One region of the Streptomyces sp. NPDC046465 genome, then DNA from elsewhere that is predicted to be linked to it. Evidence: riboswitches for the same ligand, from Rfam matches in the RefSeq annotation. Region 1 holds a riboswitch; each other region holds the start of a gene.
The links. A riboswitch is a leader RNA that binds a small molecule or an ion and turns the genes downstream of it on or off. The one in region 1 is predicted to bind cobalamin.

Region 1 (4,637 bases):
GGTCGTTCTTCGCGATGACCTTGCCGAGCTTCTTCGCCACGGGCTTCGGCCAGTGCGACAGCTCGCGGGCGGTGGCCGCCGAGGTGTCGGCGGCGTTCGCCTCGCTCGTCGGCCACAGCGCGCTGCCCGCGAGGACGGCGGCGGCCAGCGCGCCCGTGGTGCCGATGACGGCCAGCTTGCCCTTTGCCCGTACTGCCATGTTGTTACGTCCCTGCCGTTCCTGAGAGCGATGCGCGGCCCCGTCCGGAGCGGCGCGCAATGCTATGGGGCACGGCGGACATTTCCCATGATCGAAGTCACCGGGTCCCGGGGGCATGGGGGAAGTGAACGCGGGTAGGCGAGGTTGACGCCGGGACGGCCCCGGACCCTGGCTCCCGGCGTCACCCGTGTCGTCACCCGTGTCGTCACCCCTGTCGCCGTGACCGCCCGGTACCCACCGCGCATACTGGTTTCCATGGGCTCCCGTGAGTTCGTCCGGGCCGCGCCGCGGCTCGACGGCATGGTCGTCTCCGCCGTCGGCTACCGCACCGCGGGGCAGCGCCCCGCCCTGCACCGGGGCCTGCCCTCGCCGTACCTGACGGTGATCTTCTCGCTGGACGGTCCCATCGCCACCGGCGGCACCCCCGACCGGGCGACAGGACCGGACGCGGCGCGCACCGAGATCGTGGTGGGCGGCCTGCACCAGAGCCCCGCGTACGTCGTACAGGCCGAGCACGAGGCGGGCATCCAGCTCGCCGTGCACCCCCTCGCGGCCCGAGCGCTCCTCGGCCTGCCCGCCGCCGATCTGACCGGACAGCTCGTCGTCGACGGCACGGACGTGTTCGGCGACCGCGCCGCCGACGTCCGGGAACGGCTGTGCGAGCTGGACAACTGGGCGGACAGGTTCACCCACCTCTCCGCCTATCTGCGGCGGCTCGCGTCCGACGACCGTGCCGCGAGCCCCGTCCGCCCGGAGGTCGCCGAGGCCTGGGCGTGGCTGGCCCGGCACCACGGTGCGGGCACCCTGGACGGCCTGTCCCGGCACGTCGCGCTCAGCGAACGCCGGCTGACCGCGCTGTTCCGCGCCGAGACCGGCCTGAGCCCCAAACAGGCCGCGCGCCTGATGCGCTTCCAGCACGCGAAGGCCACCGTGACCCGCGCCGTCGCGCGGGGCTGCCCGCCGGACCTCGCCCGGGTCGCGGCCGACACCGGCTACTACGACCACTCGCACCTCGTCCGCGACTTCCGGCAATACACAGGGGTGAGCCCCACCGGCTGGCTGGCCGAAGAGTGCCGGAATATCCAAGCCGGGGCGCACGGTACGGGCGAAGACTCGAAGGCATGAACACCACACCGCACACCACACCGAACCTGACCCCTGATCCGAACCCGGACCCGAACCCTGAGCCGAGCCCGGCCGCGGGTGAGCACCTCACCACGCCCCCACCCGCCATCTGGCCGGGCGTGCAGGCCCAGGACGCCCCCGCGCTGATCGACTTCCTCGTCGACACCGTCGGCTTCCTGCGCACCGCCGTCTACGAGGACGGGGGCCGCGTCGCCCACGCCCAGCTCGACTGGCCCGAGGGCGGCGGCATCATGCTCGGCTCGTACGACCCGGAGGCCGCGGCCACCTGCGGCACACCCGGCACCGCGGGCGCCTACGTCGTCACCGCCCGGGTCGACAACCTCTACCGCCGCCTCGTCGCGGCGGACGTGAAGATCACCGCCGAGATCGAGGACAAGCCGTACGGCAGCCGCGAATTCGGCATCGAGGACCCGGAGGGAAACCGCTGGTCGTTCGGCACCTACCGCGGCGAGCCGAGGCCCGCACCGACCGCGTGAGGGGCCGCCGGGTGCGTGATAACTTGCGCAAGCCAGTCAAACCCACACCTGGGCCAGGGAATCCGGTGAAAAACCGGAACTGACGCGCAGCGGTGAGGGGGACGGGCGGGGCCACGGCCACTGGGCGTCTCAGGACACCCGGGAAGGCGCCCCGCCCGGTCGATCCCGAGTCCGAAGACCTGCTGGCGCCTCCGCTCGCACACCGGGCGGCGGAGGCCGTGACGCAGGCCAGGCTCCGCGTATGAGCCGTGAGACTCAAGGGATCCCGTGTCCTCGACAGCCCGTATATCCGCCCTCCTCTGTGCCTGCCTGCTCGCGCTCACCGCGTGCGGCGACGGCTCCGGGAAGAAGTCCGGTACCGCCGGGGGCAAGAACGCCGACGGCTATCCGGTCACGGTCAGCTCCTGCGGCAAGGAGGCGAAGGTCGAGGCGCCGCCGCGGCGGGCCGTCTCCCTCGACCAGGGATCCACGGAGATCCTGCTCTCCCTCGGCCTCGCCGACCGCATGGCCGGTACCGGCACCTGGACCGACCCGGTCCTGAAGAACCTGGCGCAGGACAACGCGAAGGTGGAGCGGCTCGCCGACCGCTACCCGTCGCTGGAGAAGGTCCTCGCCAAGGAGCCGGACTTCGTCAGCGCCTCCTTCCTCTACACGGTCGGCAAGGGCGGGGTCGCCGACCGCGCGAAGTTCACCGAACTCGGCGTGCCCGTCTACGTCTCGCCCACCGACTGCGCGGGCAAGGACAACGGCGGCTCCGGCGACGGCAAGCGCGTGAAGACCCTCACCATGGACAGCGTCTACGGCGAGGTGCGCGACCTGGCGAAGGTCTTCGACGTCGAGAAGCGCGGCGAGAAGCTGATCGCCGACATGAAGAGCCGCGTCGACAAGGCCACGAAGGACATCGACGCCTCCGACGCGCGCCTCATGTACTGGTTCGCCAACTCCGACGCCCCGTACATGGCGGGCTGCTGCGGCGCCCCCGGCATCATCACCCGCGAACTCGGCGCGAAGAACGTCTTCGACGACACCCGCGAGGAGTGGCCCCAGATCAACTGGGAGACCGTCGCCGATCGCGACCCCGACGTCATCGTCCTCGGTGACCTCACCCGCAAGTCGCAGTCGGCCGAGAGCGCCGCGGCGAAGATCGAGTTCCTGGAGTCCAACCCGGCGACGAAGAACCTGACCGCCGTGAAGAAGAAGCGGTACGTGCTGCTCAGCGGCCAGGCCATGAACCCCACGATCCGCACGGCCGACGGCATCGAACAGGTCGCGGCAGCGCTGCGGAAGTTCGGACTCGTCACGTGACGCGGGTGGGGGACGTGGCACCCGGCATGGAGGACGTGGCACCCGGCATGGAGGACGTGGCACCCGCCACGGAGGACGTGGCGCCCGGCGCCGTACACCCTCCCGCCCCGCCGCCGCACGGCCTGCGTACGGGGCTTCGCCCGGGGCTTCGCCCGGGACTTCGCGTGGGCCTGCGCCTGAGCCTGCTCTGGTCGCTGGGCGTCGCCGCGCTCCTCCTCTCCGTCTCCGTGGCCGTCACCATCGGCCCCGCGGACATCTCCGTGCCCGACGTGTGGTCGACCGTCGTCGCCCACCTCGGCTGGGGCGAGACCCCGCTCACCCCGATCAGGGACGGCATCGTCTGGAACCTGCGGATGCCGCGCACCCTGCTGGCCGCGGTCTGCGGCGCGGGCCTCGCGGTCTGCGGGGTGGTCATGCAGTCCCTGCTCCGCAACCCCCTCGCGGACCCCTTCGTGCTCGGGGTGTCGTCCGGGGCGTCCACGGGAGCCGTCGCGGTCGTCGTCCTCGGGGTCGGCGGGGGAGCGGTGTCGATCTCGGCGGGCGCCTTCGCCGGAGCGGTCTGCTCCTTCGCCCTTGTGCTGTTCCTGAGCCACACGCTGGGCGACACCACGGACCGGGTGGTGCTGTCCGGCGTCGCGGCCATGCAGCTCTTCTCCGCACTGACCTCGTTCGTCGTGCTCACGGCAGGCGACGCCGAGACCACCCGTGGCGTGCTGTTCTGGCTCCTCGGCTCGCTCAGCGGGATCGGCTGGACGGACGTGTGGCTGTGCGGCGGGGTGCTCGCGGTGACGCTGCTCGTCTGCCTCACCCACGCCCGCACGCTCGACGCGTTCGCGTTCGGCCAGGAGGCGGCCGCGACGCTGGGCGTCCGGGTGGCCCGCACCCGTCTCATCCTGCTCTGCACGACGGCACTGCTGACCGCGGCCCTGGTCAGCTCGGCGGGTGCCATCGGCTTCGTCGGCCTGGTCCTGCCGCACGCGGCCCGCGCGTTCGTCGGTTCCGGGCACGCCCGGCTGCTTCCGGTCACGGCGCTCGCCGGCGCGGTCTTCCTGGTCTGGGTGGACACGCTGGCCCGCACGGCCCTTGACCCGCAGGAGGTCCCGGTCGGCGTGGTGACGTCACTCATCGGCGTACCGGCGTTCGTGGCGGTGCTGTACCGGACGAGGAGGGTGTCATGACGTACGAGGAGAGTGTCGTGACGTACGGGAAGGGTGTCATGAACCACGACATACTCCCCGCGGACGCGACGCCGGGAACGCCGGGAACGCCGGGAACGCCGGGAACGCCGGGAACGCCGGGAACGCCGGGAACGCCGGGAACGCCGGGAACGCCGGGGACGACGGGGCTGCGCGCCGACCGGGTCAGCCGGGAGGCGGGCGGGCGCCTCGTCGTCGACGGCGTCAGCCTCGCCCCGCCCACCGGCGCCACCGTCGGGCTCCTCGGCCCCAACGGCTCCGGCAAGTCCACGCTCCTGCGCATCCTCGCGGGCGTCCTCGCCCCGGCCTCGGGGA
Region 2 (4,637 bases), on a different contig from region 1:
GCGTACGGGGCGACCCGGACCGGGCCGCCGAGGGCGCCGGTCATGTAGTGGACGGCGGGGAGCTCCGTGACCAGCAGGGAGACGGCCGTGGCGTGTACGGCGTGGGTGTGGACGACCGCTCTCGCGCCGGTGTCGCGGTAGATCGCGAGGTGCATGGGCAGTTCGCTGGTGGGCGTGAGGCCGCCGAGGACCCGGTGGCCTTCGAGGTCGACGCCGAGGGCGTCCTCGGGCCGCAGCCTGTCGTAAGGGACCCCGCTCGGGGTGACCAGGACGGTGTCGCCGACCCGTATCGAGACGTTGCCCGAGGTGCCGACGACCAGGCCGTCCCGCACCGTCCTGCGGGCGGTCCCGACCAGCTCGTCCCAGGCCCGCGCGAGCGCGTCCCCGTCCACCTGCTGCCCCTGTCCCTGGCCATGCCGCTGCCCCTGCCCCTGCCGCTGCTCAGTCATGCGGTGATCCTGCCAGCCCAAAAGGATTCCGGTTACGGCTTCGGGCCACCGGGTGACCAGCATCTCCCCACCGGATCCGGGCACCGGACCGAGAAGTGCGCGCCGGGCCGCCGCCGGATGGCGGAACCCGACACTCCGCCCCGTTTGCGGGGATCCCGCCCACGCTCCGTACGATCGGGATCAGACACCAGCTCAATACGGAGCAAGGGCACTCCGCTTCGGGTCACCGCACCGCCCGGCCCAGTTCACTTTCCGTTCACCCTGGTTGCCTACGTTCCACATGCCACTGACGTCCAACAGAAGCCTGGGTAAATGGAACACATCACGCTTCTCCTCGGGATCGTGATCGTTACCGCTCTCGTGTTCGATTTCACGAACGGTTTCCACGACACTGCCAACGCGATGGCGACGACCATCTCGACCGGCGCTCTCAAGCCCAAGACGGCGGTGGCCATGTCCGCCGTACTCAACCTCGTCGGCGCCTTCCTCTCCGTCGAAGTCGCCAAGACGATCTCCGGCGGCATCGTCAATGAGGACGGCCTCAAGACCGAGGTCATCTTCGCCGCGCTCGTCGGCGCGATTCTCTGGAACCTCATGACGTGGCTGGTGGGCCTGCCCTCCAGCTCCTCCCACGCCCTCTTCGGCGGACTCATCGGCGCCGCGGTCATGTCGCAGGGCTGGTCGTCGATCAACGGCGGCACCGTCGTCACCAAGATCCTGATCCCGGCCGTCGCGGCCCCGCTCGTGGCGGGCATCGCCGCGACGCTGGCCACGCGCCTGACGTACCGCATCGGCCGCAACACGGACCAGAAGGCCACCGCCAAGGGCTACCGCGCCGGGCAGATCGCCTCCGCCGGGCTCGTCTCGCTGGCCCACGGCACGAACGACGCGCAGAAGACCATGGGCATCATCACGCTCGCCCTGATCACGGGCGGCGTCCTGAACCCCGGCGCCAACCCCCCGATGTGGGTCATCGTCTCGGCCGGCATCGCCATCGCGCTCGGCACCTACCTCGGTGGCTGGCGCATCATCCGCACCATGGGCAAGGGCCTGACCGACCTCGCGCCGCAGCAGGGCTTCGCCGCCCAGACCAGCGCCGCGACCGCGATCCTCGCCTCCTCGCACATCGGCTTCTCGCTCTCCACCACCCAGGTCTGCTCGGGCGCCGTGATGGGCGCGGGCCTCGGCCGCAAGGGCGGCGTGGTCCGCTGGTCGACCGCCACCCGGATGTTCGTCGCGTGGGGCCTGACCCTGCCGGCGGCGGGCCTGGTCGGCGCGGGTGCCGAGTTCCTCACCAAGCAGGGCCCCTGGGGCATCACGGTCACCGCGGCGCTCCTGATCGCGGGGTCGGGCGTGATCTGGGCGCTCTCCCGGCGCAACGCCGTCGACCACACCAACGTCACGGACGACGAGATCCGCCACGACGCCATTGACGGCATTGACGGCATTGACGGCATTGACGGCCGCACGGTCGCCGAGCCCGCGGGCGTGGTGACCACCGCGATCGCCGCCGTCTCGCCGCCCCCCGTGGGCGCGATGGCCGCCTCCGCCCCCGCGGGCGGGACCGTCAAGGCCACCGTCTCGGCGGCCCCGACCACCACCACGACCGGCGCCATGGCGGACCCCGCCCGGCCCGCGACCGTGTAAGGACAGACCAGCATGAGCATCGACTGGGCAGCTCTCGGCTCCGTCTTCGGAGTCAGTCTCGCGGTGACCGTGGCCCTGGTGGGCCTCTTCACCCTCGGCATCGTCGGACTCTCCAAGCAGGGCACGGCGACCGCCACCGCCGGTGGCTCCGCCTCCCTCGCACGCACCGGCGCGTACGCCTGCTTCGCCCTGTGCGCGGCGGCGGTGGCCTACGGGATCTTCCTGATCGTCGCCTGACGGCAGCGGCCTTCCCGGGTGGGGCGCGGAGCGTGCGAACGCTCCGCGCCCCACGCGTGTGTCCGCACCCCGTATCTGGGCCCGGCATGTGGGGCCCAACACACTCTCCCGTCGCAGGTCAACAGCGAGTTGACGGGCCTTCGCGGGCCGTGGTGGACTGCCGGGGCCAACTACGGCGGCAGAAGAGGAAGCCGGTGCGAATCCGGCGCGGTCCCGCCACTGTCACCGGGGAGACACTCCCCGCGAGCCAGGAACTCTCGCCGCCGATCACGTCGAACCAGGGCGCGGACACCCTGAGTGAGGACATATCGCCATGCTCGGCCGCCCGGTGCCGCCTCTCCCCCTGAGTACGAGTCCTCTCCTCAGCGCAGCGGCGGGCTGAAGCGCATGAGTGCCGATCGCGACTTCGCGTACGGCGCCGCCGCCGGCCTCCTCGGTGACCTGCTGCTCGGCGATCCCCGCCGGGGCCATCCGGTCGCCGCGTTCGGCCGTGCCGCGGGTGCCGTCGAGCGGGTGCTGTGGCGCGACCACCGCGGGTGGGGCACGTTGCACGCCGTGGTGTGCGCCGGGGGCGCGGCGGGTGCCGCCGCGCTGGCTTCTTCTCTCGTACGTCGCTCGGCCGCCGGATCCGTCGCGCTGACCGCCGCCGCGACCTGGGCCGTGGTCGGCGGTACGTCGCTGACGCGGGAGGCGCGGGCCATCGGCGGGGCGCTGGAGGCCGGGGACATCGAGGTCGCGCGGGAGCGGCTGCCGCACCTGTGCGGGCGGGACCCGCAGGCGCTGGACGCCGACGGGATCGCGCGGGCCGTGGTGGAGTCCGTCGCCGAGAACACCTCCGACGCGGTCGTCGGCGCGCTCGTGTGGGGCGCGCTGGGCGGCGTCCCCGGGCTCGTCGGGTTCCGGGCCGTCAACACGCTGGACGCGATGGTGGGCCACAAGTCGCCCCGGTACCGGCGCTACGGCTGGGCCGCCGCCCGCCTCGACGACGTCTTCGGATGGCCGGGCGCGCGGCTCACCGCGGGCCTCGCGGCGCTGGCCGGTGACTCGCCCTCGGGAGCGGTACGGGCGTGGCGCGCGGACGCGGACGCGCACCCGAGCCCGAACGCAGGGCCCGTCGAGGCCGCCTTCGCCGGGGCACTGGGCGTACGGCTCGGGGGAACGCTCTCTTACGGGGGGCGGGTCGAGCACCGGCCCGTGCTGAACGCGGCGGGGCGCGACGTCGCCGCGGGGGACATCGAGCGGGCCGCCAAGCTGTCCCGACGGGTCGGCCTGCTCGCTCTCGGAGCCGTGGTGGGCGCGCGCTGGGCACTGCGGTCGGCAAGAGCAGGGGCAAGGGCAGGAGCGGGAGCAGGAGCGGGAGCGGGGAGAAGAGCATGAGTGGCGGACTGCTGGTCGCCGGGACCACCTCGGACGCCGGGAAGAGCGTCGTCACCGCGGGCATCTGCCGGTGGCTGACCCGCAAGGGTGTGTCCGTCGCGCCGTTCAAGGCGCAGAACATGTCCCTCAACTCCTTCGTCACCCGCGAGGGGGCGGAGATCGGCCGGGCGCAGGCCATGCAGGCGCAGGCCGCCCGCGTCGAGCCGAGCGCGCTGATGAACCCCGTACTGCTCAAGCCCGGCAGTGACCGCTCCAGCCAGGTCGTACTCATGGGCAAGCCCGTGGGTGAGATGAGTGCGCGTGGGTTCTTCGGGGGGTCCGGGGGGCCGTCCCCCGGGGAGAGGCTGCACGGGGGGCGGCAGGCGCAGTTGCTGGACACCGTCGTGGGGTGTCTGGAGGAACTCCGGGGCACGTATGACGCCGTGATCTGTGAGGGCGCGGGCAGTCCCGCCGAGATCAACCTGCGGCGCACCGACATCGTGAACATGGGCATCGCGCGCGCCGCCCGCTTCCCCGTCCTGGTGGTCGGGGACATCGACCGGGGCGGGGTGTTCGCGTCGTTCTTCGGGACGACGGCGCTGTTGAGCGCGGCCGACCAGGAACTCGTCGCGGGCTACCTGGTGAACAAGTTCCGGGGCGACGTCTCCCTCCTCGAACCCGGGCTCGACATGCTGCACGGGCTCACCGGGCGGCGCACGTTCGGTGTGCTGCCGTTCCAGCACGGGCTCGGCATCGACGAGGAGGACGGCCTGCGGGTGTCCCTGCGGGGCGCCGTCCGCGAGTCCGTGGTGGCCCCGCCGGTCGGCGATGACGTGCTGCGGGTCGCCGTGTGCGCGGTGCCGTTGATGTCCAACTTCACGGACGTGGACGCGCTGGCGGCCGAGCCGGGTGTCGTCGTGCGGTTCGTGGACCGGGCCGAGGAACTCG
Region 3 (4,637 bases), on a different contig from region 1:
CGTCGCGCAGGGCGAGGGCGACCTGGCGGGCGGTGTCGCCGAGGGGCTGGTCGTCGCGTACGAAGGACCAGGCCAGCATGGTGACGGGGCCGGTGAGCATGCCCTTGACGGGGCGGCCGGTGAGGGACTGGGCATACGTCGTCCAGCGCACCGTCATCGGCTCCGGCCGCGAGATGTCACCCGCGAGGATCGGCGGGCGCACATAGCGGGTGCCGTACGACTGGACCCAGCCGTGCTGGGTGGCGAGGTACCCGGTGAGCTGCTCGGCGAAGTACTGCACCATGTCGTTGCGCTCGGGCTCGCCGTGCACCAGGACGTCGATGCCCGCCTTCTCCTGGAAGGAGATCACTTCCTGGATCTCGGCCTTGATGCGCTCCTCGTACCCGTCGCCGTCGATCCGCCCGGCCCGCAGGTCGGCGCGGGCGGCCCGCAGTTCACCGGTCTGCGGGAAGGAGCCGATCGTCGTCGTGGGCAGCAGCGGGAGGCCGAGGCCGGTCCGCTGGGCCGACGCACGCTCGGGGTACGGCTGGGAGCGGCGGGCGTCGGCCTCCGTGACGGCCCCGGTGCGGGCGCGGACCTCCGGGTCGCGGGTGATGGGGGAGCCGGTCCGGGAGGCCAGATCGGCGCGGTTCGCGGCGAGTTGGGTGGAGATCGTGTCGGTGCCCTGCGCCAGGCCCCGGGCGAGGGTGACGATCTCGGTGGTCTTCTGGCGGGCGAAGGCCAGCCAGCGCAGGATCTGCGGCTCGATGTCCCGTTCGAGGGCCGCGTCGACGGGGACGTGGAGCAGGGAGCAGGAGGCGGCCACGTCGACCCGGTCGGCGAGACCGAGCAGCGTGCCGAGCGTGGTGAGGGACTTCTCCAGGTCGTTGACCCAGATGTTGCGTCCGTTGACGACACCCGCGACAAGGCGCTTGCCGGGCAGCCCGCCGACGGCCGCGAGCGCGTCGAGGTTGGCGGCGGCCGCGTCGGTGAAGTCGAGGGCGAGACCGTCGACCGGGGCCTTGGCGAGCACCGGAAGGGCGTCGCCGAGCCGGTCGAAGTACGAGGCGACGAGGAGCTTCGGCCGGTCGGGGAGGGCGCCGAGGTCACGGTAGGCGCGCTCGGCCGCGTTGAGCTCGGCGGGCGTGCGGTCCTGGACGAGCGCGGGCTCGTCGAGCTGGACCCATTCGGCGCCCGCCGCGCGCAGGTCGGCGAGGACCTCGGCGTAAACCGGCAGGAGACGGTCGAGGAGGGTCAGCGGGTCGAAGTCGGCGGCCACTCCGGGCGCGGGCTTGGCCAGCAGGAGGTACGTGACCGGGCCGACGAGGACGGGCCGCGCCGTCAGACCCAGAGCCCGTGCCTCCTTGAACTCCTCGACCTGCTTCCTCGAGTCGGCCCGGAACACCGTTCCGGGGGCCAACTCGGGCACCAGATAGTGGTAGTTGGTGTCGAACCACTTCGTCATTTCCAGCGGCGCCACATCCTGGGTGCCGCGCGCCATCGCGAAGTAGCCGTCGAGCGCGTCCGCGTCGACCGCGGAACGGTGCCGCTCGGGGAGGGCACCGACCATGACGCTGGTGTCGAGGACGTGGTCGTAGTACGAGAAGTCGCCGGTCGGGACTTCACCGATGCCTGCGTCGGTGAGTTCCCGCCAGTTCGAGCGGCGGAGCTCGGCGGCGGTGTCCCGAAGGGCGTCCGCGCTGACGCGGCCCTTCCAGTAACCCTCGATCGCCTTCTTGAGCTCCCGGTCGGGGCCCTGGCGGGGGTAGCCGTACACGGTGGCCCGTGCTGCCGCGGCTGCGGGCTTGGTGGTCACGGAGATCTCCTTCGCGAGACGAATCCCTGAGATCCCGGAGACGGGACGAGAGCGCGAAGGGTGGCAGCACCGGGCGGGTCCGGATCGCGTGGTCGGCGCGGTCGCCCGTCTGGTGTGTACGCCGACCCGCCCTCGAGGTCACCGAGATATCCGCGCACGAATGGTTCGCGCACGGACAGCGGGCAGGTCTTCGGACTCGCGGGCCCGTCCACCGCCTTCGTGAAGAAGGCGGGCGGACACCTACTGGCCGTCGCTTCCCAGAACCGGACTCCGGTCCCAGTGCGTGTGACGGCGGTCGTTCCCGCTCACCGCTGCGGGGCAGTCCCGGATTCACACCGGGTTCCCTCTTGCGACGCTCCCGCCTGGCGGACGGGGCGAACCAGCTGTACCGATCACCATACGGGGCCACCCGCCGGTGGACCGCGTCGCGTTGAGCATTCAAATGGTGAGGTGGAACACGTGATGTTCGTGCTTCGCCGACGTGGAGAGCGGGAAAAGGCACGGTCCGGCGTGTCCTGAGTCTTGTCCTGCGCGCGCGCCTGCCCGGGGTCCCCGAAAGGGTCGGCCGACGCGCTCCCGGGCCGGGGTGGCCGTACCGTTGCTGCCATGTGCTGGAGCGAGACGGCCGACCTCGTCGCGGGCGCGGGCATCACGGCCGTGGGGGTCGCCTCCGTGACCCTGGCGGCCCGGCGCCCCCGTGACCTGCCACTGGCCGCGCTGCCGCTCCTCCTGGGCATCCACCAGATCATCGAGGCCGCCGTCTGGCACCACGACGGCGGCACCGGGCCCGCCACCGTCGCCTGGGCCGTCATCGCGCTTCCGCTCCTTCCCCTGTGGGTACCGGCGGCCGTGCTGTGCTCCGCGCCGCCGAGCGCCCGTCGCCGTCTGCTCGTCCCGCTGGCGGCGGGCATCGCGACGGCGGCGACGCTCGCCTGCGTACTGGCGACGCGCACCGTGACGGCCGAGATCCGAGGGCACACCGTCGGATACTCCCTGGGACTGCCGCAGGCGCAGCTGATCATCGTCGGCTACCTCCTCGCCACCATCGGCTCCCTGCTCCTGTCCGGCGACCGCGGCCTGGTCCTCTTCGGCGTCCTGGTGGCGGTCGGGGCCGCGGTGACCGTCGTGCTGTGGCGACAGGAGTACATCTCGACGTGGTGTGCGTTCGCCGCGGTGTGCTCGGTGGTCCTGCTGCTCTGGGTCAGCAGGCGTCGCCCGGGGCCCGATACGTCCCAGGGGGAGGTTCGTTGACAGAGGGAGGTGAGGCAGTCGGGGAGCCTCAGAGAGCGCCTGCTGGCTCTCGGTTCCCCGCAAGCGCACGACGACCGGCCGCTTCCCGGTGAGGACGCGGCGGTACGGGCGTTCCGCGGGCGGCGTTCCCTTGCGGGGCTCGACGCGCCCCGGAGCCCTCGGCCCCGCCGGATCGCCCGAGCCGGGACCCGCAGCCGACGACCCCCCTGCCGACCCGTAGGTTCCCCCGGCGGACGGCGGCGCTCCGGCACCGCGGCGCGACGGCTACCTCTGACGCGCCGATCCGGAGGCCACTCCGGCGGCCGGTCGGCTACCCCCGGCACTCCTGTTCCCGGCGACCGGCCCCGCTGAGCAGATCGACGCGCTGCGCCGCTCCCTCCTTGAGGACGTAGAGGGTGCCGTTCCCGGGCGACCAGTCGCGGGGTACGAGGAAGATCCGGTCTCCGGAGACGTGGAACAGGCGCAGGCCCGCGTACTCGTACGCGTACTGGCTTCCCTTGTCGGTGACGCGCCGGAAGCAGCTGCCGCCGCCCCGGATCATCAAGTCCTTCTCGCTGAAGACGACGACGGCGGGGAAGTCGCTCCGGAGGGTCCGCTCGGTCAGTTCCGCGCGGCCGCGGCCCGCGATCGCCGCGTACGCCGACACGGCCCAGAACAGTGACAGGACGCAGAGGAACAGCGTGAGCCCCCATAGCCGCAGGTCCCGGCGTGTGCGGGTGCGGGGGTACGCGTTGAGCGCGAAGCCGCCGATCGCGGTGAGCGGGAGGAGCAGGTCGAACAGCCACGGGCTGAGCGGATACAGCGGCACGAGGACGACGGGCACGGCCCAGGCGAACCGGAGCACCCGCACGGCGCGGGCGAGCCGCTCCGCTTCGTCCGCCACCCGGCGGAGCAGCCCGAGCACGCCGAGCGCGATGCCCGCGGCCAGCCAGGCGGGGAGATAGAGAGCACCGACGCTGCGCAACAGATAGTCGCTGGTGGAGAAGTGGAACACGGTCTCGCGCAGCCCCAGCGCCTTGGTCTCGGCGTCGGTGCTCGCCCAGCCGAAGTAGAAGAGGACCGCGGTGAGAAGGGTGACGAGGGATCCGATGGCGCCGACGATCTCCACCCAGCCGACTCTGGGGTCGGAGGGCGGCGTAGGCGGAGGCGGTGGTGCGGGTGGGGGCGGCTGGGGTTCCGGGTCGGGTGGAGGGTCGGGGCTCGGGTCAGGTCCGGGTTCCGGCTCCGGCTCCGGTTCCGGTTCCGGCTCCGGTCTCGGTTCGGGTTCCGGTTCGGGGGCCGGGGGCTCGCTCATCGGGCGAACGCGTTCGCCGGGCCGGGGGAGCCGGGTGAACGCGACAAGGAAGACGGCGATGGCGACCGCGAGGGAGATGGCGCTGTGCCGCTCCAGTCGAGGGTGAAGGCCGCCCGTCTGGCCACCCTGGCTCCGTTCTTCGTCACGAGCGTCACGTCGATCACCGTCGGGCGCAGGCCGCCGAAGTCGTCAGGCCCCGGCAGGTTCACGGCGATCGATCCGTCCTTGCAGCATCTCGCCTTGTCCTCCTCGTCGCCGAAGGGCTTCAGGGGGACTGGATCCGTCAGCTCCCGTGCG

Region 2: linked by a shared signal. The riboswitch ahead of ABZ953_RS24205 (cobalamin biosynthesis protein) and the one ahead of ABZ953_RS00270 (ABC transporter substrate-binding protein) in region 1 are both predicted to bind cobalamin.
Region 3: linked by a shared signal. The riboswitch ahead of metE (5-methyltetrahydropteroyltriglutamate--homocysteine S-methyltransferase) and the one ahead of ABZ953_RS00270 (ABC transporter substrate-binding protein) in region 1 are both predicted to bind cobalamin.

Annotation. Positions count from the first base shown of each region.
Region 1 covers NZ_JBEYZK010000001.1:55,508-60,144, reverse strand. The annotation lists gene ABZ953_RS00285 (HAD family hydrolase) at 1-199, opposite strand, end outside; gene ABZ953_RS00280 (helix-turn-helix domain-containing protein) at 455-1,324, shown strand; gene ABZ953_RS00275 (VOC family protein) at 1,321-1,821, shown strand; cobalamin riboswitch at 1,838-2,023, shown strand; gene ABZ953_RS00270 (ABC transporter substrate-binding protein) at 2,089-3,126, shown strand; gene ABZ953_RS00265 (iron chelate uptake ABC transporter family permease subunit) at 3,141-4,304, shown strand; gene ABZ953_RS00260 (ABC transporter ATP-binding protein) at 4,301-4,637, shown strand, end outside.
Region 2 covers NZ_JBEYZK010000015.1:186,287-190,923, reverse strand. The annotation lists gene ABZ953_RS24220 (class II aldolase/adducin family protein) at 1-449, opposite strand, end outside; gene ABZ953_RS24215 (inorganic phosphate transporter) at 762-2,096, shown strand; gene ABZ953_RS24210 (hypothetical protein) at 2,109-2,333, shown strand; cobalamin riboswitch at 2,478-2,610, shown strand; gene ABZ953_RS24205 (cobalamin biosynthesis protein) at 2,721-3,710, shown strand; gene ABZ953_RS24200 (cobyric acid synthase) at 3,707-4,637, shown strand, end outside.
Region 3 covers NZ_JBEYZK010000005.1:171,186-175,822, forward strand. The annotation lists gene metE (5-methyltetrahydropteroyltriglutamate--homocysteine S-methyltransferase) at 1-1,795, opposite strand, end outside; cobalamin riboswitch at 1,959-2,194, opposite strand; gene ABZ953_RS10015 (DUF6629 family protein) at 2,402-3,046, shown strand; gene ABZ953_RS10020 (hypothetical protein) at 3,357-4,154, opposite strand; gene ABZ953_RS10025 (hypothetical protein) at 4,337-4,637, opposite strand, start outside.